3 regions of the Zafaria sp. Z1313 genome follow, and region 1 is predicted to be linked to each of the others. Evidence: riboswitches for the same ligand, from Rfam matches in the RefSeq annotation. Region 1 holds a riboswitch; each other region holds the start of a gene.
What was found. Region 1 has a riboswitch for S-adenosylmethionine ahead of ACQ3I4_RS08420 (OsmC family protein). Riboswitches for the same ligand answer to the same signal wherever they lie in the genome.

Region 1 (10,018 bases):
GCGCTGGGACTCTAGCCCCGGCGTCGTCCTCCGCCGCCCCGCCCGTCCCCCGGCGCCCCGGGACTAGAGCCGGTCCACCGGCACGATCTCGACGTCCCGCAGCGCGCCCGCGTCGGCGACCGCCCGGAGGTAGGTGCAGGCAGGCTGGCGGCGGCGGTCGGTCGGGGAGCCGGGATTGAGCAGGCGCAGGCCCGTCTCCGCGACCGTGTCCCACGGGATGTGGCTGTGCCCGAACACCAGGACATCGGCGTCCGGGAACCGCTGCGCGCAGCGCGCCTCCCGCCCGCGCGCCGGCCCCGTCTCGTGGGTCATCGCGAAGCGGACGCCGTCGAGCTCGAAGCGCGCCGTCTCCGGCAGCCGCGCGCGCAGGCCGGGCCCGTCGTTGTTCCCCCACACGCCGATCAGGCGCCGCGAGCGCGCCTCGAAGGCGTCGAGCGTGGCCTCGTCGACCCAGTCACCGGCATGCAGGACCACGTCGGCGTCCTCGATCCGCTCCCAGAGCTCCGGGTGCAGTCCGCGGGCGCGCAGGGGCAGGTGGGTGTCGGCGACGATCAGCAAGCGGGTGGCCATGCCCCCATCGTGGCACGGGGCGCCGGGCGTCCGGGGCCCGCCTAGCATGGTGGGCATGGAGCGGACGACGGCGGAGCGCGCGGCCTGGTGGATCAGCGAGCTGTATGCGCCCGCCGTCGTCGCGACCGCGTACCTGCTGAGCCGGCCCCTCGTCGTGCCGGGCATCGGCTGGCCGCACGCCCTCGTCGCGGTCCTGTTCACCACGGTGCTGCCCTTCCTCGGGGTGCTGTGGTTCGCCCGCGGCGGCGTCGTCTCGAGCCGGCACATCCCCAAGCGGCGGCAGCGCTACTGGCCGTTCCTGACCTCCGGCTTCTCGATCCTCGGCGGGGTGTGGACGCTGCGCCTCATGGACGCGCCGGACGCGTTGTTCCTCGATCTCGGCGGGATCTTCACGGGGCTCGTGCTGTGCCTCGTCGCGAACGCGTTCTACAAGGTCTCCGTGCACACGGCCGTCGCGGTCTACGTGGCGCTGCAGTTCCTGGGGCCCGTGCCGGCCGTGGGGGTCGCCGGGCTCGCGGCGGCGGCCGCGGTGGGCTGGTCGCGCCTCGTCCTGCGGGCGCACACCCCCGGCCAGGTGGCGGCCGGGGCGGCGATCGGCGTCGCGACGCACCTGCTCCGCACGCTCGTCTACGGCTGAGGCCCGCCGCCCCGGCCCCGCATCACGATCCCGATTTCCGTTGTATGAGCGGCCCATCACCGCCCGGGAGTGGATAACGTGGGGGGATGGCGGGTGACGGATCGCGATTGGTGTTCGGCTGCATGGGACTCGGCGGCGGGTGGGACGACGCGCCGCCGGACGCCGGCGACCTGGCCACCGCCCACGCCGCGGTCGACGCGGCCCTCGAAGCGGGCATCACCCTCTTCGACCACGCCGACATCTACACGCGCGGCAAGGCGGAAGAGGTCTTCGGCCGGGTCCTCGCGGAGCGGCCCGGCCTGCGGGACGATATCGAGCTGCAGTCCAAGTGCGGGATCGTGCTCGCGGGCCCCGACGGGTCGGGCGGCCGCTACGACTCCTCGCCCGCCGTCCTCACGGCCCGCGTCGAGGACATCCTGCGCCGGCTCGGGATCGAACGGCTCGACGCGCTGCTGATCCACCGCCCGGACCCGCTGACCCCGATGGAGGACGTCGCGGCCGCGTTCGCCGGGCTGCGGGACGCCGGCAAGGTCGGCCGGCTCGGCGTCTCGAACATGTCGGCGGCCCAGATGCGCGCGCTCCAGGACGCGCTCGGCGAGGCGCCGGCGGTCAACCAGCTCGAGATGGGCCTGCACCGGCGCGATTGGCTCGAGTCCCAGGTCCTCGTCAACCACCCCGAGGGCGGGGCGCTCTCCTTCCCCGAGGGCACGATCGAGTACTGCCGCGCGGAGGGCGTGGAGCTGCAGGCGTGGGGCGCGCTGGCCCAGGGGCGCTACTCGGGCAGGAGTACGACGCCGGAGCCCGGCCCGGGTGCCGCGCCCCGCCCCGGGAGCGGGGCGGCGTCGCCCGAGGAGGAGGCGTCCGGCGTCGTCCGGGAACTCGCCGACGGCCTCGGCTGCGCGCCCGAGGCCGTGGTGCTGGGATGGCTCATGCGCCACCCGGCCCGGATCCGCCCGGTCATCGGCACCACGAACCCGGCGCGGATCGCCGCGTGCGCCGGCGCGGAGCGGGCCGCCGCGGCCATGGGGGCCGTGGACTGGTACCGCTTGTGGACCGCGGCCCGGGGGCGCCCGCTGCCGTAGGGTCCCGCCGTCGTCCGGCCCGCCGCGGCCGCTCGGGCCGGCCTCAGTCGGCGTTGACCGCGAGCTCGACGCTGACGGGGGTCGGCCGGGCGAAGAGGTCCAGCACCGGGCAGCGCGCGTCGACGACCTGGTGCAGCTCCTCGTAGCGCTCGGGGGTTTCCGGCCCGTTGAGGTGAACGGTCAGGCGCACCGCCGTGAAGCCGGGGCGCGTGTCCGGATCGGCGCCGAAGATCCCGCGGACGTCGAGGTCGCCCTCCGCCGTGATCTCGAGCGAGTCGATCGCGACGCCGAGCTGGTGCGCGTAGAGCCGGTAGACCACGACCTGGCAGGACACGAGCGCGCCGAGGGCGTACTCGACGGGGCTCGCGTCCGAATCGTCGCCGGCCAGCGCGGCGGGCTCGTCGACGACGAACTCGTGGCGGCCCGCCGTGACGCGCGTGGCGACGGAGCGCTCCGAGACGCCGTGGGCGCGGTAGACGGCCTTCGCGTTGGCCGTGTCCTCGCCGATGCGGCCCGCCCAGAAGGACGCGGCGTCGTCGAGGCGGCGGGCGCGCTCGGCGTCGAGGTCGGTGGTCCTCGGGGTGGCGGATCCGGTGGGAGACTGCTGGCCGGTGCCCGCAGCCTGTTCTGTGGTGGAGGTCATGTTGGGTCCTGCCCTTCGCGTCGTGGCGCATGCGGGCGCGTGCGCCGTACTTACGCCCGCCGCCGCGGCGGGCGTCGAATCGTCACCTGGGGCACCCCGCTACAGCGAGGAGGGTTGCCGCCCGACCGGCCAGGGCCTTCAGGCCGGGTCTCTTGATTCCTGGCCACGAGTCTCACGCTCCGGCCCGGGCCGCGGCAAGGACTTCCGTCACGCGGGGTCACCTCGTCATCCGCCGTCACGGGAGGCGGCCAAGGTCACGTGGCCTGCAGTTGTGCAAAGATTGCACTGGTGCATAAACTGTACCCATGCATGATTCACCCCTGAGCCTGCGCGAGCGCAACCGCCTCGAGACCTGGCGGGCCGTCCACGAGGCGGCCTCGGCCCTCGCCCTCGAGGACGGCCTCGCCGCCGCCACGGTCGATTCGATCGCCCGCCGCGCCGGCATCTCCAAGCGCACGTTCTTCAACTACTTCCCCTCCAAGGAGGACGCCGTCCTCGGGATGCGCGCCCCCGAGCTCCGGCAGGAGTTCATCGAGCGCTTCCGCGCCTCGGACGCCGAGCTGCTCGAGCGCACCGTGCGGCTCATGGCGGAGGTCCTGTCCACCGTGGTCGGCGATGGGAGCCGCTTCGAGCGCCGCAAGGAGCTCGTCGGCCGCTACCCCGAGCTGCGCGGGCGCGTGGTCCAGCACCTCAACGACGCCGAGGTCCTCGTGGACTCGGCCGTCAACGACCGCCTCAGCGAGGACCCGGCCACCGTCTCCGCCGAGCTCGGCGAGGACCCCGCGGCCCGCCGCGCGCTGCTCATGGCCGCCGCCACGATCGTCCGCTTCACCTACCGCCAGTTCCCCGGCGCCCCGCTCGAAGAGCTCGGCGCCCACCTCGGCGAATCCACCGACGTCTTCAGAAAGGTCCTGCGTCCCCGGCCATGACCACTTCCACCACCACGCCCGGCACCACCGCGCAGCCGCCCGCCCCCGAGGCGGACCGCAAGAACCACCTCGTCCTGCTCTTCGGCGGCCTCATGGTCACCATGCTGCTCGCCTCCCTCAACCAGACCGTGCTCGCCGCGGCCCTGCCGACGATCGTCGGCGAGCTGCACGGCGTCGAGCACATGGCCTGGGTCATCACGGCCTTCATCCTGGCCTCGACCGTGATGATGCCCGTCTACGGCAAGCTCGGCGACATGTTCGGCCGCAAGCCGCTCCTGCTCTTCGCGATCATCGTGTTCATCGGCGGCTCCGTGATCGGCGCCCTCGCCCAGGACATGAACGTGCTCATCCTCGGCCGGGCCATCCAGGGCATCGGCGGCGGCGGGCTCATGATCCTCTCGCAGGCGATCATCGCCGACGTCGTCCCCGCCCGCGAGCGCGGGAAGTACATGGGCATCATGGGCGGCGTGTTCGCCTTCTCCTCCGTCGCCGGACCACTGCTCGGCGGCTGGCTCACGGAGGGCCCGGGCTGGCGCTGGACGTTCTGGATGAACATCCCGCTCGGCGTGCTCGCCGTCCTCGCCGCCGTCTTCCTGCTGCACATCCCGCGCCCCTCCGCCGCCCAGCGCGGCCGGATCGACTACCTCGGCATGGCGCTCCTCGCCGTCGCGACGAGCGCACTCGTCCTCGCCGGCACGTGGGGCGGCGGGACCTACGCGTGGGATTCCCCGACGATCCTCGGCCTCTTCGCCGCGGCCGCCGTCGCCGGCGCCCTGTTCGTGTGGGTCGAGTCGCGCGCCGCCGAACCCGTCCTGCCGCTGGCCCTCTTCCGCAACCGCAACTTCAACCTGACCACGGTCGCCGGGCTCATGACCGGCATCGCCATGTTCGGGGCGATCGGCTACATGCCGACCTACCTGCAGATGGTCACGGGCTTCGGCCCCACCGAGGCCGGCCTGCTCATGATCCCCATGATGGGGGGCCTCCTGGTCACCTCGGTCCTCGTCGGCCGCCGCGTCTCGGTCACGGGCCGGTACAAGGCCGTCATGATCACGGGAACGCTCGTCACCGCGCTGGGCCTGGTCCTGCTCTCCACGATCCACGCGGACGCCCCGGTCGCCCTGATCTGCGCGTACCTCGCCGTCATGGGCATCGGCCTCGGCGCGAGCATGCAGCTGCTGACCCTCGTGGCGCAGAACTCCTTCCACCTCTCGATGGTCGGCACCGCGACGGCCGGGCAGAACTACTTCCGCCAGGTCGGCGCGACCCTGGGCTCGGCCGTCGTCGGCTCGCTCTTCGCCAGCCGGCTCAAGGAGCTCCTCGTCGAGAAGATGCCGGCCGGGGCCGGTGCGGGCGACGGCGGCAACTCGCTGACCCCCGCGCTCGTCGCCTCCCTGCCGGAGCCCGTGCGGGAGCTCATCGTCGCGTCCTACAACGAGGCCCTCGTGCCGCTGTTCCTGTGGATCGCGCCGCTCGCGCTCCTCGCGGCGCTCGCCCTGGCGTTCGTCACGGAGGACCCGCTCGCGACCAAGATCGAGCGCGATCTGCCGGCCGAGTCCCTCGGCGAGGGCCAGCTCGGCCACCTGCATGACACCCCGCAGGGCGGCGCCGGCGGGGAAGACGAGGGCGCGACCCCGCCCGTCGCGGCCGCCCCGGCTTCCGCGGGCGCCGCGTCCCCGGCCCGCCACGTGGCGGAGCCGCACCGGGACGCGAGGGGCTAGCTCCGGCGTCGTCCACGTCCCGCGCCGCCGCGGCATCCCGCGCGCGGCACCAGGGGGCCCGGTTTGCCGCCGCGGCCCCCTGCGGTGTGGGATGGAGGGGAACCCGCCGGGACCCCGGACGGGCAGCGTGAAGGAGCAGAGATGGCCGAGCCGATGAACGTCGGGTCCGTGGACGAGATCCCCGAGGGCGAGGCGATCGTCATCGAGGGCCAGGACAACCCCACGGGGAACGACATCGCCGTGTTCCACACCGAGTCCGGCGACTTCTACGCCCTCGACGACGAGTGCACGCACGAGACCGCCTCGCTCGCCGAGGGCTGGATCGAGGACGACTGCGTCGAGTGCCCCGTCCACGCCGCGAAGTTCTCCTTCGCCGACGGGGCCGCGCTGTGCCTGCCGGCCACGACCGGGGTCAGGACGCATAAGGTCGAGGTCGTCGACGGGCGGGTGCTCCTCTACCCCGGGACCCCCGCCGGATAGCCCGGCCCCTGGCTAGGACCAGGCGACGACGAGCCGCGCCGCGTCGCGGGGGATCGTCGGGTCGATGCCGGTCAGCTCGGTGAAGCGCCGCAGCCGGTTCATGAGGGTGTTGCGGTGGCAGAAGAGCCGCACGGCCGACGCGGAGACGCTCCCCGTTTCGAGGTAGGCGCCGACGGCCTCGCGGAGCCGGACCCGCTCCACCTCGCCGCAGCCCGCCAAGGCCAGCACGACGTCGGAATCGGCGCCCAGCCCGGCCTCGCCGAGGCGCACCCTGGCCAGACGCGCCCAGGCGGTGAAGGGGGTGAGCGCGGCGGTGTCGTCCGGAGTCGTCAAGAGGGCGAGCTCGCGGGCCAGCCGCGCCGCCGACCACAGGCCGGCGAGGCCCTCCACGGACGGGACCAGCCCGCAGCGCAGGCCCAGGACCCGCTCGAGCGCCTCCTGCCCGGCGGCCCCGCGGCCCGGCCCGGGCACCCAGAACGCCGCGAGCGCGTCGGCGAAGGGATGCGTGAACACCTCGAGCCCGCGCCGGGCGGCCAGCGCGAGGGCGACGCGGAGCCCGGCCGCGTCCTCCCCGGCAGCGACGGCCACGGCCAGGGCGGCGTCGGGATCGAGGCCGAGGCCGTCGGCGACGCGTTCGAGCTGCCCGGGCGGGGCGAGCGAGGGGCCGAACAGCGCGGCGACGAGGCCCTGCTTGACGGAGGACTCCTCCTGGGCCATCCGCGTCCGCTCGGCCATGTAGACGCCCTGGGTCTGGCTCGCGTAGCTGTCGACGACGTCCCACACGAGGTCCGCCCGGCCCACGAGCAGCGGCGCGTCCCCGGGGCCGGCGATCGCGGTCAGCGCGCCCCACAACACGGAGAAGTCGAGCCGGATCGCGGTCATGAGCGACTCCACCGGGATGCCGGCCCGCGCGCGGGAGACCCCGACGTCGGCGGCGATCCCCGCGAGGACCTCGGAAAGCCGGGCCGAATCGGGGTCCGGGCGCAGGCTCTCGATGAGCGCGGCGAACGACCCCGTGCCCGTGCGGCGGATCTCCGCGACGGGCAGGAGCGCTTCGGAGTAGTCGGAGAGGCCCAGGACGCGCTCGAGGAACGCCTCGGTCAGCGCGTCGACGGAGAGCCGGTCGAGCAGGGCGTCCCAGCGTCGGTCGAGCTCCTTGTTGTGTCCATCCACAGAACGTGATGCCTTTCGAGGGGTCACATGGGCACAAATTGTGCTTTTGCACACCATCGTGCGTCATTTCCGGGGCGAAACCAAGCCCCGTGACGGCCCTCACAGTGGAATGCTGGACGCAGGATCCCTCCCGTTCCGATCCCCACTCGTTCCCCTTCCCCACCAGCACCCCTTGCGGAGGCACAGCATGACCCAGACCAACCTCGAGGCCGGGGCCACCCGGACCATCACGGACAAGGAGGCCACCAAGGTCGCGGTCGGCGCCCTCGTCGGCACCGCGATGGAGTGGTACGACTTCTTCCTCTTCAGCGCCGCGGCCGCCCTGGTCTTCAACGTCCAGTACTTCACCAACGAGAACGCCACCGCCGCCGCGATGGCCTCCTTCGCCACCTTCGGTGTGGGCCTCGTGGCCCGCCCGATCGGCGGCATGATCTTCGGCGCGATGGGCGACAAGATCGGCCGCCGCAAGACGCTCATGGTCACGATCGTCGGCATCGGCATCATCACGGGCTTCATCGGCCTGCTGCCCACCTACGCCGCGATCGGCATCGCCGCCCCCGTCCTGCTGGTCCTGCTGCGGATCGCCCAGGGCCTGTTCGTCGGCGGCGAATGGTCCGGCGCCATGACGATCGTCGTGGAGAACGCCCCGCTGCAGCGCCGGGCGCGCTACGCCGCCCTGCCGCAGATCGGCTCCCCGATCGGCACGATCTTCTCCTCCGGCGGCTTCTTCCTGATGACGCTGTTCTTCTCCCAGGAGTCCTTCGATTCCTTCGGCTGGCGCATCCCGTTCCTCGCGGCGTTCCCGATGCTCCTGATTGCCCTCTACATCCGCTCGCGCCTCGACGAGTCGCCCGTGTTCCTCGAACTCCAGGAGCAGGAGCAGACGGAGCACGCCCCGGTCCGCACCGTGCTGCGCGAAAGCTGGAAGCACATCATCATCGGCATGGCCGCGGCCCTGCTCGGCGTCGGCGGCTTCTACCTGGTCACGGCGTTCGTGGTCTACTACGGCACGCAGATCCTGGGCTACAGCGCCTCCCTGATGCTGGCGGGCACGGTCATCGCGGCGATCGTCGAGATCCCCGTCCTGATCGCGGGCGGCCGCCTCGCGGAACGCTTCGGCGCCTCCAAGGTGATCATCTACGGCGGCATCGCCTCCGCGATCGCCGCGATCCCGGCGTTCCTCATGCTCGAGACGGGCGTCGACGCCCTCGTGATCGGCGGCATGGTCCTGGCCGTCTCCACGCTGTCCTTCCCCTACGCCGCGTCCGGCACGGTCCTGACCGGCCTCTTCCCGGCCCGGACCCGCTACACCGGGGTCGGCTTCGCCCAGAACGTCGCGGGCATGGTCTCCGGCTTCATCCCGCTCGCCGCGACCGGCTTCGTCGCCGCCGCGGGCGGGCACTGGTGGCCCGCCGCCGCGATGCTCGCCTTCCTCGGCCTGTTCACCGCCGTCGCCGGCTCGATCGCCCCGCGCATGAGCGTGGACCTGCCCGGCTTCAAGCACTAGGACGACGCCGGCGCGCGCCCCGGGCGCGCGCCGGTTCCGTCTGGCGGCCATCGGTTCCGCCACCGCCGCCGTTCTCCCCGATGTCCCCGAAAGGACCCCGCATGCCGACCTCCGCCGGCCACCTGATCGTCCGCCAGCTCGAAGCCCACGGCGTGCAGCGCGTGTATTCGCTGCCGGGCGAGAGCTTCCTGGACGTGCTCGACGGGCTGCACGATTCGCCGATCCGCACCGTCGTGGCCCGGCACGAGGGCGGCGCCGGGTTCATGGCGCTCGCCGAGGGCCGGCTCACCGGGTTGCCGGGCATCGCCATGGTGACGCGGGGGCCCGGGGCCGCGAACGCGCTCATCGCCGTGCACACCGCGTGGCAGGACGCGACCCCGCTCGTGCTGTTCGTCGGGCTCATCCCCGTCGCCGACCGCGGCCGCGACTCCTTCCAGGAGTTCAGCCTCGAGGGCTGGTTCGGCTCCACCGCCAAGCGCGTCCTGGTCCTCGACGACGAGCACCGCGCCGCCGAGCTCGTCGCCGAGGCGATGCATGCCGCCGCGTCGGGCCGTCCGGGTCCCGTGGTGGTGGGCCTGCCGGAGGACGTCCTGGTCCGGACCACGGAATCGGGCGCCGTCCCGCCGCGTCCGGTCCCGGCTCCCGCGCCCGACGCGGGGACCGCGGCCGAGCTCGCGGCCCGCCTCGCCACGGCCGAACGCCCGCTGATCGTCGCCGGCGGGGACGGCTGGACCGTGCCCGTCACGGGATCCGGGAACGACGCCGATGCCTCCTTCCCCGGGCGGCCGGCCTCGGGCGCGGCGCGGGACGATGCCGCGGGGGCGGGTCCACGGACCGCGGGCGCCGTCCTCGCGGCGTGGGCCGAGGCCGCGCACGTCCCGGTGGCCGCGGACTGGAGGGCGTACGACGCCGTCCCGCACTCCAGCGGCGCCTACGCCGGCTACCTGGGCTATTACCGTTCCGACGAGCTCGCCGCCCGCTACCGCGAGGCCGACCTGCTGGTGTTCGTGGGCTGCGGGCGCTCCGACGTTCCCTCCGATGGATACACGGCCGGGCTCGACGCGACGACCGTCGTCGTCCTGCCCGACCCGGGCGCGGCGACCCACGCGGGCCGGATCGACCAACAGATCGTGGCCACCCCGGCGTCGTTCGCCTCCGCTCTCCCCGCGCCGCGGGACGCGCGCGGCACCCGCGGCAGCGCGTGGATGGACGCGCTTGACGAGGCGAGGCGCCGCTTCGCCGACGCGGCCCCCGAGGACCCGGCGTCCGGCGTCGA
Region 2 (10,018 bases), on a different contig from region 1:
GGGTCGGCCCCGGCGTCGTAGTAGTCCCCGCCGGCGAAGCCGGGATCCAGCCGGATCGCCGCCGACTGCGCCTGGGCGAACGCGATCTGCTCGGCGCTCGCCTGCGCCGTCGCGGCGACCACGACGCAATGCCCGACGCGGTGCGGGAACTCGGCCGCCCACTCGAGGGCGCGCGCGCCACCCATCGAACCGCCGACCACGGCATGCCAGCGGTCGATTCCGAGCTCGTCGGCGAGCCGGGCCTCCAGCCGTACGGAGTCCCGGATCGTCGTGAACGGGAAGCGCGAGCCCCAGGGGACGCCGTCGGCATCGGGCGACGAGGGCCCGGTGCTGCCGTAGCAGCCGCCGACCATGTTGGCGGCGACGACGAAGTACCGCTCCGTGTCGATGGTCCGACCCGGGCCGATGAAGCCGTCCCACCACCCGGGTTCCGCCCCGTCCCCGCGCGCCACGTGGGTGTCCCCCGTCAGGGCGTGCTGCAGCAGGACCGCGTTCGATGCGTCGGCGTTGAGCCTCCCCCACGTCTCGTAGGCGAGGTCCACGGCGGGCAGGAACCCCCCGGTCTCGAAGGCGAAGGCGCCCGTGCGCAGCACGCGCAGGATGCCGTCGCCGGAGGGCACGCCGGACGGGGCGGCCGCCTGGCCGCCCCGTCCGATCGTGCCGCGTGCGGTGTCGACGTCGATGCTCACTTCACCGCTTCGAGGTCGGCGGCCGGAGCGTCGGCGGCGGAGGCCGCCGCGAAGCCGCCCTCCAGGTCCGCGATGATGTCGTCCACGTGCTCGATGCCCACGGCGATCCGGACCAGGCCGGGCGTGACGCCGGCCGAGCGGCGTTCCTGCTCGGTCAGCTGCGCGTGCGTGGTCGACGCCGGGTGGATGGCCAGGGAGCGCACGTCGCCGATGTTGGCGACGTGGGAGTGCAGCTGCAGCCCGTCGATGAAGGCCTGGCCCGCGGCGGCACCGCCGGCCAGTTCGAACGCGATCACGGCTCCCGTGCCGCGCGGACCGTACTTGCGTCCGCGCTCGAACCACGGGCTCGAGGGCAGCCCCGCATAGGCGACCGACACGACGTCGGAACGCGCCTCGAGCCACTCGGCGACCTTCTGGGCGTTGGCGACGTGGCGCTCGACCCGCAGGCTCAGGGTCTCGAGGCCCTGCGCGATCAGGAAGGCGTTGAAGGGCGCCACCGAGGAACCGAGGTCGCGCAGCAACTGCACGCGGGCCTTGAGGATGTAGGCGAGGTTGGCCCCGAGGATCCCGTCCACGCCGAGGTCGCGGGCGAAGACCAGTCCGTTGTAGGACTCGTCCGGGGTGTTGAAGCCCGGGAACCGCTCCGGATCCGCGGCGTAGTCGAAGCGGCCGGCGTCCACGATCACGCCGGCGATCGCCGTGCCGTGGCCGCCGAGGTACTTGGTCGCCGAGTGGATGACGACGTCGGCGCCCCACTCGATCGGGCGGACCAGGTACGGGGTGGACAGCGTGTTGTCCACGAGCAGCGGCACGCCGGCCTCGTGGGCCGCCGCGCTCACGCCCTCGATGTCCAGCACGTCCTGGCGCGGATTGGAGACGACTTCCCCGAAGAAGGCCTTGGTGTTGGGCTTGACGGCGTCGCGCCACAGCCCCAGGTCGTCCGGGTCGGCGACGAAGGTGACTTCGACGCCGAGGCGGGCGAGCGTGTGCTTGAGCAGGTTCTGCGTCCCGCCATAGAGGCTCGGGCTGGCCACGATGTGGTCGCCGGCGCCCGCGACGTTCAGGATCGCGAACGTCGTCGCGGCCTGCCCCGAGGACAGGAGCAGCGCGCCGACGCCGCCCTCGAGGTCCGCGATGCGGTTCTCCACGGCCTCCTGCGTGGGGTTGCCGATGCGCGTGTAGATCGGTTCGAGCTCGGCCAGCGCGAAGCGGGCCGCGGCGCTCTCGGCGCTCGGGAAGACGAACGAGGTGGTCTGGTAGATCGGCAGGGCCCGGGCGCCCGTGGCCGCGTCCGGACTCTGGCCGGCGTGGATCTGGCGCGTCTCGAAGTTCCAGTGGTTGGACATGGTGGCTTCCCTTCCATCGAAGGGCCGTTCCCCCGTCCGGCGGCCGTGCCTGCCGACGGGGTCGTGACCCGCGCTTGCCGGGCATCGGGATTGATGCTCGGCCCGGTCCTCACCCGGGGCACCCCACCGCGAGTGGAGGGTTGCCGGCCAGCAAACCGGGGTTTAGCGCTGGCACTCATGACCTGGGATCCAGTCTGGCCCGGGAGCGGGCGGGGCCGCAAGCGGCGCCGCGCGAATATGACGCGGCGTGAAAGCGGACGCGCCTCCGCGGCCGCCACAAGCAAGGGGAGCCTAAGTCGAGACCCACATCACAAAGTGCCATCATGAACCCATGATGAGGTTGGACCATGTTTCATATGCGTGCGGACAGGACGGTCTGGCGGCCACGGCGGCCAGGATCGAAGAACAGCTGGGGCTTGAATCGGTCAAGGGCGGTGTCCATCCGCGGTTCGGGACGCGGAACGTGATCTTCCCGCTCGAGAACAAGCAGTACCTCGAGGTCGTCGAGGTCCTGAACCATCCGGCCTCGGACAAGGCCCCGTTCGGGCAGGCCGTGAGGGCCCGCTCGGAAATGGGCGGCGGCTGGATGGGCTGGTGCGTGGCGGTGGAGGACCTCGCCCCCTTCGAGGAGCGGCTCGGACGCGCCTCGGTCCCCGGCAATCGCAAGTTCCCCGACGGCCGCGAGCTCACGTGGCAGCAGATCGGCATCAAGGGCCTGATCGCCGACCCGCAGGTGCCCTACATGCTGCGCTGGGACGACGGCACCGAGGAGCTGCACCCCTCCAAGGCGCTGGATCCGGCCGGCCGGATCAGCCGCATCGCGATCGCCGGTTCCGTCGAACGCGTCCGCGAGTGGCTCGGCACGCCGGAGAAGAACCCGCTCGAGGGAGTGGACGTCGAGTGGCAGGCCCCGAACGGCACCCCCGGCATCCTGTCCGTGACCTTCGAGACGCCGAACGGCCCGGTCACCCTCTAGCCCACGGCCCGCAAGGCGGGCCCGCTAGGAACCGATGCCGATCGCGGGCCCCAGGAGCGCGTATCCGACGAACCCGGCCGAGTCCAGGAGCGCGTGGGCGATCACGAGCGGCATGACCCGGCCGTAGCGGTGGTAGAACCAGCCGAAGGCGAGTCCCATGAGGGCGTTGCCGATGAACGGCCCGAACCCCTGGTAGAGGTGGTAGCTGCCGCGGAACAGCGCGCTGGCGACGATGACGGCCCAGGGGCCCCAGCCGATCCGGCGCAACACGTGGAAGAGGAAGCCGACGACGACGACCTCCTCGAGGATCCCGTGGCGCACCGCGGAGAGGACGAGCACGGGGATGGTCCACCAGAACGGATCCAGGGCCGCGGGGACGATCGCCGTGGTGATGCCCAGGGCCCGGCCCGCCGCGTAGACGCCGAGCGTGCCGACGCCGATCGCCCCGAACAGGAGCAGGCCCCAGCCGGCGTCGGGCCACGGGCGGCGGCCATCGAAGCCGAACAGCCGGAAGCCGTTGCGTCCGGCCTGGTGCAGGAAGAAGAAGACGAGCGCGACGGGTACGAGCGAGAAGCCGATGTCGAGGAGCTGGTACGTCAGGTCGAAGTACTGCCGGTCGTTCAGGCTCGTGTTCATGCGCGTCGTCTGCTGCGCGAGCGGCTCCCGGGACAGCTTGTCCAGCAGGTTCACAACGGCGTAGACGGCGGACTGGCCGAGCGAGAGGGCCAGGACCAGAAGCAGCTGGGCCCGCAGCATGTTCCGCTCGGTGCCCACGGCGGGCGGCTCGGGGTGCTTCATGGTCACCCAGCCTACGGCCCCTGCGGCCCCGGGGCGGCACCGAGCTCCCCCCTGCGCCGGAAGCGGTGGCCCCCGGGCACGGAACAGCCCGGCGGCTCCGCGTGGTGGCGCGCTTCCGCCGGGCTGTCCGTGGCCCGTGGCCGGTGGTGCCTGCTAGGCCAGGGCCGCGACCGCGGCGTCGTAGTCCGGTTCCTGGCCGGTCTCGGGGACGAGCTCGGTGTGCAGCACGGTGCGGTCCGCATCCAGGACGACGACGGAGCGCGCGTGCAGGCCCGCCAGCGGGCCGTCGATCAGCGTGGTGCCGTAGTCCTGCCCGAACGCGGAGCGGAAGGTGGAACCGGCCACGACATTCTCGATGCCCTCGGCGCCGCAGAAGCGGGACAGGGCGAACGGCAGGTCGGCGGAGACGCACACGACGGCGGTGTTCTCGAGCGAGGCGGCGAGTTCGTTGAAGCGGCGCACGCTCGCGGCGCAGACGCCCGTGTCGATGCTCGGGAAGATGTTCAGGACGACCCGGCGCCCGGCCAGGTCCTCGCTGCTCAGCGCGGACAGGTCCGCGGCGGTGAGCTCGAAGCCCGGGGCGGTGGTGCCGGCGGTCGGAAGCTCGCCGATGGTCTGGACGGGGGTTCCCCTGAATGCGGTGGTTGCCATGACTCCTGTCTATCACGGACGGCCCGGCGTCACGGTCCGTGCTACGCGCCGCCCTGCGCCGCGTCGGCGGCCGGCCGCTCGTCGTCGGCCGCGTCCTCGGCCACGACGACCTCGTAGCCGGCGCCCTCGAGCAGCGCACGCTGTGCCTCGTCCAGGTCGGCGTCGGTCACGACGTGGCCGAACCGCGCGCCCTCGAGCGAGACGAACGCGCGCCGGCCGATCTTGGAGGAATCCGCGACGACGTAGGCGCGGGCCGCCCGGGCCGCCATGAGCGAGTTGACCGCCGCTTCGGCCTCGTCGTGGACCGTCGGGCCCTCCGCGTCGATCCCGCCGACGCCGATGAAGGCCAGGTCCAGGCTGACGCGCTGCAGCGACTGCTCGGCAAAGGAGCCCACGAGCTCGTACGAGCTGGGGTTGAGCACGCCGCCCGTGGCCATGACCTTGACGTGGCTGCGGACCGCGAGCGTCGTGGCGATGTTGACCGAGTTCGTGACCACCGTGATGCCGGGCTGCCCGGAGGGATCGGCGAGGTCCTCCCGCAGGCCGAGGTGCGTCGCGATCGCGCTGCACGTCGTGCCGCCGGTCAGCCCGATGCTCATCCCCGGTGACACGAGCGAGCCGGCGAAGGCCGCGATCGCCCGCTTGCGTCCGGCCGCCGCGTCCCGCGTGTACTTCCCGGGCAGGTCGAAGGAGAGGGTGTTCGTCGTCGCCCCGCCGTGCGTGCGGGTCAGGAGGCGCTGCGCGGCGAGGGAGTCGAGGTCGCGCCGGGCCGTCGCGGGCGAGATACCGAGCCGATCGACGACGTCGCCGACTTCCAGCTGGCCCTCCTCCGCGAGGAGGTTGAGGATCTCCCTCAGGCGTTCACTGCGTTGCATTCCCGCTCCTTGTCGCTCCCGCGCCCACCGCGCGCCGCCCTAGCAGCATATCTAGCGGGCGGCCGGCACGGCGCGGTCCGCGCCGGCGAAGAGCGTCAGGAGCCGCGCGGCCTCCGCGGACATCGCGCGGCGGCCCTCGGCGAGGTACTTGCGCGAGTCGACGAGTGCCGGGTGGGCGTCGAGGTGCGCGCGGACGGCCTCGGTGAAGAAGCGGTTCAGATGCGTGGAGACGTTGATCTTGCGCATGCCCGCCGCGATGACCGCGGAAATCACCTCGTCGGGACGCCGGAGAAGCCGTGCAGCACGAGCGGGACGTCCAGCGCGGCGTCGAGCCGGGCGATGAGCTCCAGGTCCAGAGAGGCGCTGCGCTCGAGCATCGCGTGGGAGGAGCCGACGGCCACGGCGAGCGCGTCCACTCCGGTCTGCTCGGCGAAGGCCGCCGCCTCCCCCGGGTCGGTCCGCACCCCCGGCGCATGGGCTCCGTCCTTGCCCCCGACCTTGCCCAGCTCGGCCTCGACGTACACGCCGCGCTCGTGCGCGTAGGCGACGACGCGGCGCGTCGCGGCGACGTTGTCGGCGTAGTCGAGGTGGGCGCCGTCGTACATCACGGAGCCGAAGCCGAGGTCGACGGCGGCGAGCGCGAGCTCCTCGCTCTCGGCGTGGTCGAGGTGGACGGCGACGGGCACGGTCGCGCCGCGGGCGGCCGCGAGGCACGCGGCGGCGATGGGCTCGAGCGCACCGTGGTACTTCACGCAGTTCTCCGAGATCTGCAGGATGACCGGCAGCCGGGCCTCCTCGGCGGCGGCCACGAGCGCATCGGCCGTCTCGAGGTGGATCACGTTGAACGCGCCCTGGCAGCGGCGCGCGGCGACGGCGGCGGACCAGGAGGCCGCGCGACGCAGGAGCCGTTCCGGACTCGCGTCCGGCTCGAGCAGTCCCGCGGCGATGGCGGCGACCGCGGCGTCGCCGGCCCCCGTGGGGTTGCCGCTCAGCGGGGCGGGCAACCGCGCGGAGATCCACCGGCCGGGCGCGGCGGCGTCGAACACGGCGAGCCCGTCCTCGCCCGAGCTCGCGAACACGCAGCGGGCCCCGAGCTCCAGGAGCGCGGCCGCGGCCGTGGGCAGGTCCGGCGCCCCGGTGGCCTCGAGGAGCTCGTGGTGGTTCGGCTTGAGCACGTCGGCGCCGGCCCGCGCCGCGGCCAGGAGCGCGGGTCCCGAGGTGTCGACCATGACCGGGGCCCGGCGGCCCTGGCCTCGGCGACGAGCCACGGGTGGAAGTCCCGGGGCGCGTCCTGCGGCAGGCTTCCGGAAGCGACGACGACGGACGCCCCGGCCAGCAGGGTCCCGGCCGCGTCGCGCAGTCGCGACCACTCGGCCGCCTCGAGCGCCGGGCCGCGCTCGTTGAAGACCGCTGTCCGCCCGTCCGGCTGCACGAGCGCGAAGCTGCGCCGCGTCGTGCCGGCGACCGGGACGAGGTGGTGCGGGATGCCGCTCGACTCGAGTTCCGCGGCAAAGGCCGCGCCGACGGGCCCTACACACGTGGCCAGCGCCGTGACGGGCACGCCCTGCGCGTGCAGGACGCGGGCCACGTTGAGCCCCTTGCCGCCGGCCCGCGAGGCCGGGGCGTCGACGCGGTGCGTCCCATCCGGATCGATCCCGTCCACCTGATAGGTCTCGTCGAGGGCCGGGTTGGCGGTGACCGTGAGGATCATGACCGCGCCGCGGCGATCCGCGGCTTGCGGTGGAAGGACAATCGGGCCCCGACGGCGTCGCGGAGCGGGGCGATCAGCGCGTCGCCCGCCTCGGCGAGGCCGCCGCGCGCTCGATGACGTCCCGGGCGCCGCCGACGGGGGTCCCGGCGGCCTCGGAGTAGCGCCGGGCAATGGCCGCGTCGGCCGGCGCGGCCCCCGCGCCGTCCCGGCCCACGCCGAGGGCGAGCTCCGCCTCGGCGGCGGCACCGACGTCGTCCCCCAGGCCGACCGGGAGCCCCAGCGCCGCCCCCAAGCGGTACCGGAACGGGAAGTCCCGCCAGCCGAGGTTCGCGGAATAGACACCGGTTCCCGCCGCCTCGTCCACGATCCCGCACAGCACGACACCGGCCGAGCGCAGCCCCCCGGTCCCGCGCTCGGCTGTGAGGCGTGCGAGGGCCTCGACGACGGCGCCGCCGGGATCGGAGGCGTCGCGGGGCGTGGGCGTCCGGGCGACGTCGATGAGCCGCCCGTCGGCGTCGGCAAGGGCGGACTTGATGTCCGTGCCCCCGACGTCGAAGAGCAGGTGGCGTGCCGCCGGATGCGGTCGCGGGGTCGTGGTCATGGCGTGGTCGCGCGGACGGGGCCTCAGGCCCGCCCGGGCTCCAGGATGACGGAGCGCGTCAGGTTGCGTTGCGGGGGGGCGTCCGGGTCCAGGCCGCGGGCGCGCGCCCGGTCGAGGGTCGTCTTGTGCACGCGGGCCAGGGTGGCGAGCGGGTGCCCGCCGTCGGCGCGGTAGGTGGCACCGGTCGCGGCGACGTCGGCGTCGAGGCCTTCCGGCGCCTCGCCGAAGACCCACGTGACGCGGCCGGGCGCGGCGTCGAGGAGCTCCCGGGGAGTCTCCTCGGACACGGCGGCGCGGGCGTCCTCGACGGCGGCCGACAGGTCGATGCCGACGCTCGTGAGCAGGTAGGCCAGGGCGGTCGTGGCGAAGCGCGTCTGGACGACCGACCGCTCGTCCGCGTACGGCAGTTCGACGACGGAGCCGGCGAGCGTCGTGATCGGCGAGCTCGTGTCGCCCACGATCGCGACGGTGGGGATCGCCGGGTCGATGCGGCGCAGCAGCTCGAGGACCTCGGTCGTGGTCCCGGAGCGCGTGATGGCGACGACGGCGTCGTAGCCGCGCCCGTCGATGAGCGCCTCGGAGGCGGCGAAGGCGTCCGTGACGCCGCGGCCGGCGGTTTCCCGGGCGACGGCGTAGGCCTGGGCCTTGAACCACGAGGTGCCGCAGCCGACGAGCGCGATGCGGGCCCCGTCGGCCGGCAACAGGGACTCGGCACGCGACTGCTCGATGGCCCGCTGCCAGAGCCCCGGCTGGCTCGTGAGCTCGCGCTCCATGTGGGCTCCCAGCCCGGTGGCTGCGTCGAGTCGTTCGCTCGTGGTCACGATGCAGTCCCTTTCACGGGGCCTTGAGGCCGCGTGCATCACATCGTGACTCAATGATTACTTCTGATTGTTTCCCTTGTCTAGTCGTCAAAAACAATCGACGGTGGGGCGATGGTGCCGCGCAGGATTCAGCGCAGGCGCACGCCGTCCTTCCAGACCGCGGCCGTCGACGGCATGCCGGGGCGGTAGGCCAGGTGGATCGCCGCGGGGGCCTCGAGCAGGTGCAGGTCCGCGCGCTTGCCGACCTCGAGGCTGCCCGTCTCCGCCTCGACCCCGAGCGCGAGCGCGCCGCCGTAGGTGGCCGCGGCGACCGCCTCGGCCAGGGTGAGCCGCATCTGCAGCACGGCCGTGGCCACGCAGAAGGCCATCGAGCTCGTGTAGCTCGTCCCGGGATTGCAATTCGAGGCGAGCGCGATCTGCACGCCGGCGTCGAGGAGCTCCCGGCCCGGTGCGAGCGGCTGCCGCGTCGAGAGGTCGCACGCCGGGAGGCACGTGGCCACCGTGCCACGCTCCCCGCTCCGGGCGGCCGCGTCCCAACCGCTCCAGCTGCCGGCGAGCGCCCCGAGGTCTTCGGCGTCCAGGTGGTTGACGTGGTCCACGCTCGCGGCGCCGAACTCGACCGCGAGCCGGACGCCCGGGCCCGGTCCGAGCTGGTTGCCGTGCACGCGCAGGCCGAGTCCGGCCGCGCGACCGGCCTCGAGCACACGCCGGGACTGCTCCGCGGTGAACGCGCCGCGTTCGCAGAAGACGTCGATCCAGCGCACGTGCGGTGCGACCGCCTCGAGCATCTGAGTGCAGACGAGCTCGGTGTAGGCGTCCGCGTCCTGGCCCTGGGGGACCAGGTGCGCTCCGAGGAACGTCACCTGGTCCACGGCCTCCGCCGCGATCCGCGCGTGCCGGGCCTCCTGCGCCACGTCCAGTCCGTAGCCGGTCTTGGTCTCGAGGTAGGTCGTGCCGCCGGCCACCGCCTCGGCGACGCGGGCCGCGACGAGCCCGGACAGCCGCGCGTCCCCCGCGGCCCGCGTCGCCTTCATGGTGGTCCCGATGCCGCCGGCGGCATAGGCCTGCCCGGCCATGCGCGCCTCGAACTCGGCGCCGCGGTCCCCGTCGAAGACCAGATGCGTATGGGAGTCGACCCAGCCCGGCAGGAGCGCGCGGCCTCCGGCGTCGTACCGCTCGTCCGCGGCCGGCGCGGCCGAGGCCGCGCCGATCCAGGCGATGCGCCCGTCCTCGACGAGGAGGGCGGCGTCGCGCAGGACGGTGCCCTCGGCGTCGACGGTGGTCAGCTCGGACACGTGGGTGATCAAGAGGGTGCTCATGCGAACTCCGGGTGGTCGGCGAGGAAGGAGGCGTAGAGGCCGGCGGGGTCGCCGAGGAGCGTGTGGCGCCCGTGTTCGGCCACGACGGTGCCGTTGACGACGACGCGGGCCACGTCCGCGGACGTCGCCGAGAGCATCAGCTGCCCCGGGCGGGAGCCCGCGGTGCGCGTGCTGGCCGCGTCGACCAGCAGGTGGTCGTCGTTCTCCGGGAGCCCCAGGCTGCGCAGGCCG
Region 3 (10,018 bases), on a different contig from region 1:
TCGCGCCGGTCATTGTGCCCAAGCGGTCCCGCCGGCTGGGCAAGGTCGAGGACATGATCCTCTCGCTCTACGCCCGTGGGATGAGCACCCGCGACATCGGGGCCCACCTCGAGGAGATCTACGGGGCCAAGGTCTCCGCCGCGACGATCTCCCGGGTCACCGACGTCATCGCCGACGAGGTCGCCCAATGGCAGAACCGGCCGCTGGAAGCGGTGTATCCGATCGTCTACATCGACGCGATCTGGCTGAAGATCCGTGACGGCGGGGTCGTGGCGAACAGGGCCTGCCACATCGCCGTGGGCGTGGACGTCGAGGGCCGCAAGCAGGTCCTGGGCCTGTGGCTGGGCGCTTCGGAGGGGGCGAAGTTCTGGGCCAACGTGCTCACCGAGATCCGCAATCGCGGCGCCACGGACATCCTGGTCCTGTGTTGCGACGGGCTGAGCGGCCTGCCGGCGGCGGTGAACAGCATCTACCCGCAGACCGTGGTCCAGACGTGCGTGGTGCACCTGCTGCGCTCGGCGATGCGCTACGCCTCCTACGGGGACCGCAAGGCGATGGCCAAGGACATGCGTCCGATCTACACGGCTCCGACCGTGCAGGCCGCGGAGCTGGCCATGGAGGCCTTCGCCGAGGCCTGGCAGGCCAAGGCCCCCGGGGCGGTGCTGGCGTGGAGGAACGCGTGGGAGGACTTCACCCCGTTCCTGGCGTTCACACCCGAGATACGCAAGGTCATCTACACCACGAACCAGATCGAATCGATCAACTACCAGCTCCGGAAGATCACCAAGACCAGGGGCTCGTTCCCCTCCGACGACGCGGCGCTCAAGCTGGTCTACCTGGGGATCCGGAACATCGAGACCACCCGCGGAGGCGAGCTCGGAACCGGCACCCAGGGATGGCACCAGGCCCTGAACGCCTTCGCCGTCCAATTCCCCAACCGACTCCCGATCTGACCACCCGGTAGAGCGGATCACCGACCGGTCCCTTACACGGAAAACTTGACACCCCCCCCGCCCCGGCCCGGGACCGGGCCCAGCCCTTCGCGCCGGAGTGAGTGCCGTCATGGCGCGGGAGCACCAGGCGGGCATATGATTAGCATTGCTAAGTAACTAGTGAAGCCCGAAACCAGACGCGCGAACCACGAACGAAACCAGGCCCGACATGACTTCAGGCACGACACCAGATCCCACACCCGACGGGGGGAACTCCGACTCCCGCACGGAATCCAGCAGGAACCCCATCCCAGACCCGGGCGACGGACCCGCGGGGGAGGACCTCGCCGTCGCACTGCGCATCGCCGTGATGCGCACGTCCCGGCGCCTGCGCATCGAGGCGAGCGGCGATCTGCTCACGGCGGGCCGCTACTCCGTCCTCGCTGCCCTCGAACGCGGCCCCGCCACCCCGGGCGCCCTCGCCGCCCGCGAACGCGTGCAGGCCCCCTCGATGACCCGCATCATCAAGCTCCTCGAGGCCGACGGCTTCATCGAACGGCATGCCCATCCCGAGGACGGCCGGCAGGTCCTCGCCGCCCTCACCGAGGCCGGCCGTGAGGTGCTCGACCGGGCGCGCCGACAGCGCACCGCCTGGCTGCACCGGCGCGTCGACGAGCTCGACGACGGGGACCGCGCCGTCCTGGCCCGCGCCGCCGCGCTCCTGCAGGGGATGAGCGCCCAGTGAGCAGCATGTTCAGCTCCCTCGCCGTGCCCAACTACCGCCTCTGGGCCACGGGTGCCCTGGTCTCCAACATCGGCACGTGGATGCAGCGCGTCGCCCAGGACTGGCTCGTGCTCACGGTCCTGACGGACCACTCCGGGACCGCCGTCGGCATCACGACCGGCCTGCAGTTCCTGCCCATCCTCCTGCTCGGCCCCTACGCCGGGCTCATCGCCGACCGGCACGACAAGCGCCGGTTGCTCATGGCTACCCAGACGGCGATGGGCCTGTGCGCCCTGGTCCTGGGCCTGCTCGTGCTCACGGGCACGGCGGAGCTCTGGCACGTCTACGCCATCGCCACGGCCCTCGGCCTGGCCAGCGCGTTCGACGCCCCGGCCCGCCAGGCGTTCGTCTCCGAAGTGGTCGACGCGGGCCAGCTGCCCAACGCCGTCGCCCTCAACAGCGCCTCCTTCAACCTCGCCCGTCTGGCCGGCCCCGGCGTCGCGGGACTCGTCATCGCCTGGATCGGCACGGCCCCCGCGTTCCTCGTCAACGCCGCGAGCTTCGCAGCGGTCCTGCTCGCGATCGGCCGCATGGACGTCGCGGCGCTGCGCCCTTCGGCCCGGGCACCGCGGGGACGGCACCAGATCCTCGAGGGCGTCCGCTACGTCAAGGGCCGCCCCGACCTCGTGATGATCCTCGTCCTCGCGGGCATCATCGGCACGTTCGGACTGAACTTCCAGCTCACCAACGCCATGATGGCCACGGAAGTGTTCCGCGAGGGACCCGAGGCCTACGGCCTGCTCGGCACCGTGATGGCCGTCGGCACCCTGGCCGGGGCCCTGTGGGCGGCCCGCCGCGGACGCTTCCGCCTGCGCTACCTGCTCGGCGGGGCGGTCCTCTTCGGCGTCTTCACGATCGCCGCGAGCCTCATGCCTTCGTTCTGGTGGTACGCCGCCCTGCTGATCCCGGTCGGCCTGGCCTCGCTGACGTTCCTCAACAGCTGCAACACCTCGATCCAGCTCTCGGTCGAGCCGCGGTTCCGGGGGCGCGTCCTGGCCCTCTACATGGCCGTCATCCAGGGCGGGACGCCCATCGGGGCTCCGCTCGTGGGGTGGGTCGGGGAGGCGTTCGGGGCGCGCTGGTCCGTCGGCGTCGGCGGCGGGATCGCGCTCGTCGCCGGGATCTGGGCGCTCGTCCTGGTGCGCCGGAGGATGCGGACGACGCCGGGGCCCGGTCCCGCGGGGACGTCCCCCGTGGACGGATCGGCCGAGGGGCGACCGGCTACTGGTCGACCGGCTGCGGGACGACCCGCAGGGAATCAGTCCCCACGGACAACGACGCCGTGAAGCCGAAGCCGGCCTCCACGCTGCGCTCCTCCTTGAGGCCCGTCATGAGGTCCTGCTCGACGAGCGTGATGCGCGTGCCGACCTCGAGCGGGTTCAGCACCCAGCCGCCCTCGTGCGCCGCGACCTCGACCTTGGGATAGCCCACGATGTCCCAGTTGATCGTGGAGGCCTCGACGCGCGCGTTCGTGTCGTAGCTGAGCGGGCAGGCCGCCGGCTTGAGCACCTGCTGCTCGGCGCAGCGGTCCAGATAGGCCTTGAGCTCGGCCGAGATGTCGTCCGTGAGCGCCTGCGTGGGGCGCGTGACGAGGCCGAGGGGCGTCCGCACGCCCGACGGCGAGTTCACGATCCGGCGTTCCTCCGCGGCCTCGAAGTACTTCTCCTCGTAGCTGGCGGTGACGACGGCGGGCAGCAGGACGGGGAGGTCCTGGGCGCCGTCGGCGAGCGGGGAGGCGAGGCCGTTGACCGTGAACTCATTGGTGGTGTCGGCGGTGACGCGCAGGACCTGGGGGCCGGGGGAGACGAGCCGCCACCGGTCGAAGAAGAGCCATTCCGTCCCGGCGTGCTCGAGGCGGAACTGCGTCTGGTAGCGCCGGCCGTCCACGGAGTAGGCCGTGGTCACGGTCGCGTCGCCGCCCGCGGCGCGCTCGAGCGATTCGACCTCGAAGTCCTCGATCGCGGACGTCGCGGCGCGGAGCCCGTCGCCGTCCACGAGCAGGGCGTTGCCGTCCGGCGAGCCGGTGCCGAGCATCCCGAGCGCGAGTGCGCCCTCGCCGGCCTGCAGGTGCCCGAAGTAGTCCATGACGACCCGCTGCGGGCCGAACACGCGCTGGTTGACCTGCGTGATGGCGACCCCGACGCCGACGGCCACGATCATCACGGCCGAGAGCCATGCGGCGACGACCTTGACGAGGGGGGATCCGGAATTCACACCTCCACGTTACCGGCGGCGGCGCTTGGTGCCGAACATGCCGCGCATGAACTCCTTGCCGAGGGCCCCGGCGGCCTGCAGCGCGAAGTCCATGACGGGGTTCTGTTCCGGGACCCGGGAGGGCGCCGGGGCAGGGGCGGGAGCAGGCTTCGGGGACGACGACGGGGCCCGGCCTGGCGTCGTCGGCGGCAGCGTGCTGGGACGGCCCAGGATCTCCTCCTCGATGCGCCGGGCCTCGGCGTCGATGTCCGCCTGGCTCTGCCCGCGTCCCGGGACGTGCCCCGCGACCGAGCCGCCGGTGGCCGGTGAGGAGGGCTCCGGCGTCGTACCAGGGGTCCCGGCCGCGCCCTTGAGCTTCTCGAAGGCCGACTCGCGGTCCACGGGCGTGCCGTAGACCTGCAGGAGGGCCGACTCCGCGACGACGCGCTCGACGACGGAGGCCTCCGACGCGCCCATCGTGGAGCGCGGGGACCACATCCGCGTCCACGCGACCGGGGTCGGTGCGCCCTTCTCGTTCATGACCGTCACGATCGCCTCGCCCGTGCCCGCCTGCGTGAGCGCCGCGCTGAGGTCGTAGTCGCTCACGGGGAACGTCGAGACGGTCGCCTTGAGGGCCTTGGCGTCGTCCGGCGTGAAGGCGCGCAAGGCGTGCTGCACGCGGTTCGCGAGCTGGCCCAGGACGTCGGCCGGGACGTCCTTCGGCGTCTGCGTCACGAAGAACACGCCCACGCCCTTGGACCGGATCAGGCGCACCGTCGTCGTGATGGATTCGAGGAAGGCCTTGGACGCGCCGCGGAAGAGCAAGTGGGCCTCGTCGAGGAAGAAGACGAGCTTGGGCTTCTCCGGATCGCCGACCTCCGGGAGCTCGGCGAAGAGGTCCGCGAGGAGCCACATGAGGAAGGTGGAGAACACGAGCGGCTTCTGCAGGAGCGTCGGCAGCTCGAGGCAGGAGATCACGCCGCGGCCGTCGGGGGCCGTGCGCAGCAGCTCCGCCGTGTCGAACTCGGGCTCGCCGAAGAAGCGGTCCAGGCCCTGGGCCTCGAGCGTGACGAGCTCGCGCAGGATCACGCCCGCCGTGGCCTTGGAGAGCCCGCCGAGCTCGGCCAGCTCCGCCTTGCCCGCATCCGAGGTCAAGTGCTGGACGACGGCGCGGAGGTCCTTGAGGTCGTAGAGCTCCAGCTCCTTCTGGTCCGCGTAGTGGAAGACGAGCTGGAGGCTCGACTCCTGGGTCTCGTTCAGGTCCATGACGCGGGACAGGAGCAGCGGCCCGAACGCCGAGACCGTGGCGCGCACCGGCACGCCGGTGCCGTCGCCGCCGAGCGCGTAGTACTCCACCGGGAAGTCCGCGGGCGACCAGTCCATGCCCACGCCCGCCGTGCGGGCCAGGAGCTTCTCGCCGCCGGCACCGGGGGTGGACAGGCCCGTGAGGTCCCCTTTCACATCCGCGAGGAACACGGGGACCCCGTTCTCGCTGAGCTGCTCGGCCATGACCTGCAGGGTGATGGTCTTGCCCGTGCCGGTCGCCCCGGCCACGAGGCCGTGCCGGTTCATCATCCCGAGCGGCAGGCGGACCTGCGCCTCGGGGTGGACCGCGCCGTCCACGACCGCGGCGCCGAGGCCCATGGAGGGGCCCTCGAAGACGTATCCGTTCCTGATGAGTTCGACGTGCTCCGCCGGAGTTCGCTTAGCCATGCCCCACAGACTACTTCCCCCACGCTCCCCGTCACACGCGCGTCATGTGACCCGGATCCGCCGGGGATGACGCGCCGACGGCCCGGCCCGCGCGGGCCGGGTCGTCACATCCGGACACATGCGGGACTGTGAAGCGCCCGCCGCGGCCGTGCTTGCCGCCCGGGGCACCGTGTGCCTTAGATGAATGCACCAACCCATCAAGAGCGGCCGAGAGATCTGGATCGACGACGCCGCAGCAACCACCCGGAGTCCCGGAACGGTGCTACCGCCAGAAGCGATGGAGACGCATCCACGTCCCGGCCGTCCGCCGGGAGCCGCGGTGCACTCCCTTGCATACCGCGAGGAGGAACCATGTCCGAACCCCTGACGGCCAGTCCGCCGTCGTTGTCCTACGAGCTCTACCCGCCGCGGGACGCCGCGAGCCGCGAGACGGTCCTGGAGGCCGTCGAGGCGCTGCGCGCCACGGCCCCCGACTACGTCTCGGTGACGTACAACGGCACCGCCGAGCGCCGCGCCGCCTCGGTCGAGCTCATCACCCACCTGATCGAGAACACACGGCTGCGGCCCCTGGCCCACTTGACGTGCGTCGGGGAGACGCGGGCCTCGCTCGACGCGCTCGTCAGCCGGCTCGTGGGGCTCGGCGTCCGCGGCGTCCTGGCCCTGCGCGGGGACCTGCCCGCCGATCCGGGCGGGGACCGCGGCGAGCTGCCGTTCGCCCGCTACCTCGTGGAGCTCATCCGGCAGGTCGAGGACCGCCGCTCCGCGACGCTCGCGGCCGGCCGCCTGGCCATCGGCGTCGCCGCCTACCCCACGCGCCACCCCGAGTCGCCCTCGTTCCAGCACGACGTCGAGGTGCTCCTGTCCAAGGAGCGCTCCGGGGCGAACTTCGCGATCACGCAGATCTACTTCGAGCCCGCGCAGTACGCGGGGCTCGTCGCGGCCGCCCGGGCCGCGGGCGTGACGATCCCGATCGTGCCGGGCATCATGCCGGTCAACAGCGTGCGGCGCCTCCTGCGCCTCTCCGCGCTCGCCGGCGTCGCACCCGACGCGGCCCTGCTGTCCCGCCTCGAGGGGGCCCGGAGCGACGCCGAGCGGCGTGCGATCGGCGTCCAGGCGGCCGCCGCCCTCGCCCGCGCCGCGTTCGACGACGGGGCCCCCGGACTACACCTGTACACCTTCAACGACCCCCTCGGCTCGCTTGACGTCGTCCACGAGCTCGGGCTCGCCGGCGCCGGCCGGGCCCTCGCCCCCGCACTCTGACCCAACCCCACCCAGGAGGACACCATGACCACCACCCCCCGCTTCCCCGAAGCCACCATCCTCGGCTACCCCCGCATCGGCCCCGCCCGCGAGCTCAAGAAGGCCGTCGAGGCCCATTGGGCCGGCCGCCTCGACGAGGCCGGGCTGGACGCGGCCGCCGAACGGCTGCAGGAGGACACCGTCGCGCGGCTCGTCGAGCTCGGCCTGGACGCGCAGGACTCCTCGATCCCGGCCGACTTCGCCCTCTACGACCAGGTCCTCGACACGACCGCGGCCCTCGGCGCCCTGCCGCGCCGCTTCGCCGACCTCGCCGCCTCCGACGGTTCGGTGGACACGGCCGGCTACTTCACCCTGGCCCGGGGCGACGCCGAGCGGGCACCGCTCGAGCTGACCAAGTGGTTCGACACGAACTACCACTACCTCGTCCCCGAGATCGGACCGGACACCGCGTTCGCGCCGCTCGCCCACCGCCTGAGCTCGACCATCGCGCGCCACGCGGCCGCCGGTTCCGTGCTGCGCCCGGTCCTCGTGGGCCCCGTGACCTACCTCCTGCTGTCCAAGCCGGAGGACGGCGCGCCGGAGGGCTTCGACCCCCTGGACCGGCTCGACGACGCCGTGGCCGCCTACCGCGGGATCCTCGCCGGCCTCGCCGCTGCCGGCGCCGAGTGGGTCCAGCTCGACGAGCCGGCGCTCTCGACCGACCGCGGCGGCGCCCTCGCCGTTCCGGGAGGGGCGCTCGAGCGCGCCTACCGCGCGCTGGCCGCGGACGACGCCGGGGCCCGGCCCGCGCTGTTCGTCACCACGGGCTACGGCACGGCAGGGGACCCGCAGGCGCCGGGGCGCGCCCTGCGCGTGCTCGCCGAGGCGGGCGTCGAGGCGGTGCACGCCGACCTCGTCCGCGGGGCGCGGCCGGCCGGGGCCGAGCTGGCCGCGCTGGGCGGCACGCGCTTCGTCGCCGGGATCGTCGACGGGCGCAACGTGTGGCGCAACGATCTCGCGGCGTCCCTGACCCTGCTCGAGGAGCTCTCGGGCGCGGCGGGCGGGGCCTCCGTCGCGACGTCGACCTCGCTCTTCCACGTCCCGCACGACGTCTTCGCCGAGGAGTCCCTGCCCGCGCACCTGCCGTCCTGGCTCGCGTTCGCGGACCAGAAGGTCGCCGAGGTGCGGACCCTCGCCGCGGGCCTGGCCTCCGGGCCCGCCGGCGTGGAGCGCGAGATCGCCGAGGCGTCGGCCGCGATCGCCTCCCGCGCCGCGTTCGAGGGCGTGCGCCGTGAGGAGGTGCGGTCCCGGACATCGGCGCTGACCGCCGCCGACGTGGAGCGCGCACCCGCCGAGGAACGGGCCGAGGCGCAGCGCCGCCGGCTCGGCCTGCCCGTGTTGCCGACCACCACGATCGGTTCCTTCCCGCAGACGGGCGAGGTGCGCAAGGCGCGCGCCGACGTCCGCGCCGGGCGGATCGACGAGGCCGCCTACGACGGCTTCCTGCGGGCCGAGATCGCCCGCGTCGTGGCGCTGCAGGAGGAGCTCGGGCTCGACGTGCTCGTCCACGGGGAGCCGGAGCGCAACGACATGGTGCAGTACTTCGCGGAGAACTTCGACGGCTTCGCGGCGACGACCCATGGCTGGGTGCAGTCCTACGGATCGCGCTGTACTCGGCCGTCGATCCTCTGGGGCGACGTCTCCCGCCCCGAGGCGTTCACGGTGCCGTGGACGAGCTACGCGCAGTCGCTCACCGCGAAGCCGCTCAAGGGCATGCTGACCGGTCCCGTGACGATCCTCGCGTGGTCGTTCGTCCGCGACGACCAGCCGCTGCGCGAGACGGCGAACCAGGTGGCCCTGGCCCTGCGCGACGAGATCGCCGACCTCGAGTCCGCCGGCACCGCGATCATCCAGGTCGACGAGCCGGCACTGCGCGAGCTGCTCCCGCTGCGCGCCGCGGACCAGGAGGACTACCTCGCGTGGTCCGTCGGCGCGTTCCGCCTCGCCACCTCGGGCGTCCGCCCGGACACCCAGATCCACACGCACCTCTGCTACTCGGAGTTCGGGGAGGTCATCCGCGGGATCGACGGCCTGAACGCCGACGTGACGAGCATCGAGGCCGCCCGCTCCCGCATGGAGGTCGTCGCCGACCTGGCCGGCTTCGGCTACTCCCGCGGGATCGGCCCGGGCGTGTACGACATCCACTCCCCGCGCGTTCCCTCCGTCGAGGAGGTCACGGGCCTCATCGAGACCGCGCTCGCGAGCGTCCCGGCGGGCCAGCTGTGGATCAACCCGGACTGCGGGCTGAAGACCCGCGGCTACGAGGAGACGACGGCGTCGCTGCGCCACCTCGTCGAGGCGGCCGCGGCCGCGCGCACCGGGCTGCTCGCCGGTGCGGGGACGCCACGATGAGCAGCACCACCCAGATCCACGCCGGCTACGCGCCGGCGGGGCCGCACTACCCGGTCGCCGTGCCGATCCACCAGAGCGCGGCCTACGAGTTCCAGGACTACGCGAGCGCGCGCGCCATGTTCGCCCTGACGCGCCCGGGCTTCACCTACACGCGCACGGGCAACCCGACCGTGGCCGTGCTCGAGGAGCGCGTCGCCGCGCTCGAGGGCGGCCTGGGCGCGGTGGCGACGGCGAGCGGGCAGTCCGCCGTCGCCACGGCCCTGTTGGCGCTCCTCGGCGCCGGGGAGGGCGGCGGGCGCGTCGCGGCGTCGTCCCAGCTCTACGGGGGGACGGTGGACCTGCTCACGGATACCTTCGCCGACTTCGGCTACGGCGTGGACTTCGTGGACCAGGACGACCCGGCGGCGTGGGCGGCGGCGATCGGGCCCGGGACCCGGGCCGTGCTGCTCGAGTCCATCACGAACCCGCTCGCGACCCTGCCGGACCTGCCGGCGATCGCGCGCACGGCCCACGCCGCCGGGGTGCCCGTGGTCGTGGACAACACGCTCGCCACCCCCGCCCTCTACCGGCCGTTCGAGCACGGGGCCGACGTCGTCGTGCACTCGGCGACGAAGTTCCTCGGCGGCCACGGGACCACCCTCGCGGGCGTCCTTGTGGACGGCGGGACGTTCGACTTCGCCGCCGATCCGGTCAAGTGGTCGCGGATCGTGGGCCCGCGGAGCCGCTACGGCGGGGCGAGCCTCTG

Region 2: linked by a shared signal. The riboswitch ahead of ACQ3I4_RS01415 (bifunctional o-acetylhomoserine/o-acetylserine sulfhydrylase) and the one ahead of ACQ3I4_RS08420 (OsmC family protein) in region 1 are both predicted to bind S-adenosylmethionine.
Region 3: linked by a shared signal. The riboswitch ahead of ACQ3I4_RS04775 (methylenetetrahydrofolate reductase) and the one ahead of ACQ3I4_RS08420 (OsmC family protein) in region 1 are both predicted to bind S-adenosylmethionine.

The regions. Positions count from the first base shown of each region.
Region 1 is NZ_JBNWUK010000006.1:149,812-159,829, forward strand. Features, by position in the region: gene ACQ3I4_RS08400 (TetR/AcrR family transcriptional regulator) at 1-15, shown strand, start outside; gene ACQ3I4_RS08405 (metallophosphoesterase family protein) at 64-570, opposite strand; gene ACQ3I4_RS08410 (phosphatase PAP2 family protein) at 626-1,207, shown strand; gene ACQ3I4_RS08415 (aldo/keto reductase) at 1,294-2,289, shown strand; gene ACQ3I4_RS08420 (OsmC family protein) at 2,333-2,932, opposite strand; SAM riboswitch class IV at 2,974-3,090, opposite strand; gene ACQ3I4_RS08425 (TetR/AcrR family transcriptional regulator) at 3,238-3,861, shown strand; gene ACQ3I4_RS08430 (MDR family MFS transporter) at 3,858-5,582, shown strand; gene ACQ3I4_RS08435 (bifunctional 3-phenylpropionate/cinnamic acid dioxygenase ferredoxin subunit) at 5,724-6,062, shown strand; gene ACQ3I4_RS08440 (helix-turn-helix domain-containing protein) at 6,075-7,235, opposite strand; gene ACQ3I4_RS08445 (MFS transporter) at 7,423-8,742, shown strand; gene ACQ3I4_RS08450 (thiamine pyrophosphate-binding protein) at 8,844-10,018, shown strand, end outside.
Region 2 is NZ_JBNWUK010000001.1:307,950-317,967, reverse strand. Features, by position in the region: gene metX (homoserine O-acetyltransferase MetX) at 1-656, opposite strand, end outside; gene ACQ3I4_RS01415 (bifunctional o-acetylhomoserine/o-acetylserine sulfhydrylase) at 686-2,035, opposite strand; SAM riboswitch class IV at 2,101-2,218, opposite strand; gene ACQ3I4_RS01410 (VOC family protein) at 2,367-3,011, shown strand; gene ACQ3I4_RS01405 (CPBP family intramembrane glutamic endopeptidase) at 3,036-3,809, opposite strand; gene tpx (thiol peroxidase) at 3,963-4,460, opposite strand; gene ACQ3I4_RS01395 (DeoR/GlpR family DNA-binding transcription regulator) at 4,502-5,335, opposite strand; partial or broken gene ACQ3I4_RS01390 (class II fructose-bisphosphate aldolase) at 5,387-6,237, opposite strand; partial or broken gene ACQ3I4_RS01385 (PfkB family carbohydrate kinase) at 6,259-6,564, opposite strand; partial or broken gene ACQ3I4_RS01380 (PfkB family carbohydrate kinase) at 6,675-7,046, opposite strand; gene ACQ3I4_RS01375 (ROK family protein) at 7,120-7,647, opposite strand; gene ACQ3I4_RS01370 (SIS domain-containing protein) at 7,671-8,420, opposite strand; gene hutI (imidazolonepropionase) at 8,597-9,787, opposite strand; gene ACQ3I4_RS01360 (formimidoylglutamate deiminase) at 9,784-10,018, opposite strand, start outside.
Region 3 is NZ_JBNWUK010000003.1:395-10,412, forward strand. Features, by position in the region: gene ACQ3I4_RS04750 (IS256 family transposase) at 1-953, shown strand, start outside; gene ACQ3I4_RS04755 (MarR family winged helix-turn-helix transcriptional regulator) at 1,162-1,677, shown strand; gene ACQ3I4_RS04760 (MFS transporter) at 1,683-3,002, shown strand; gene ACQ3I4_RS04765 (hypothetical protein) at 2,938-3,930, opposite strand; gene ACQ3I4_RS04770 (helicase HerA-like domain-containing protein) at 3,940-5,622, opposite strand; SAM riboswitch class I at 5,814-5,906, shown strand; gene ACQ3I4_RS04775 (methylenetetrahydrofolate reductase) at 5,974-6,882, shown strand; gene metE (5-methyltetrahydropteroyltriglutamate--homocysteine S-methyltransferase) at 6,907-9,273, shown strand; gene ACQ3I4_RS04785 (O-acetylhomoserine aminocarboxypropyltransferase/cysteine synthase family protein) at 9,270-10,018, shown strand, end outside.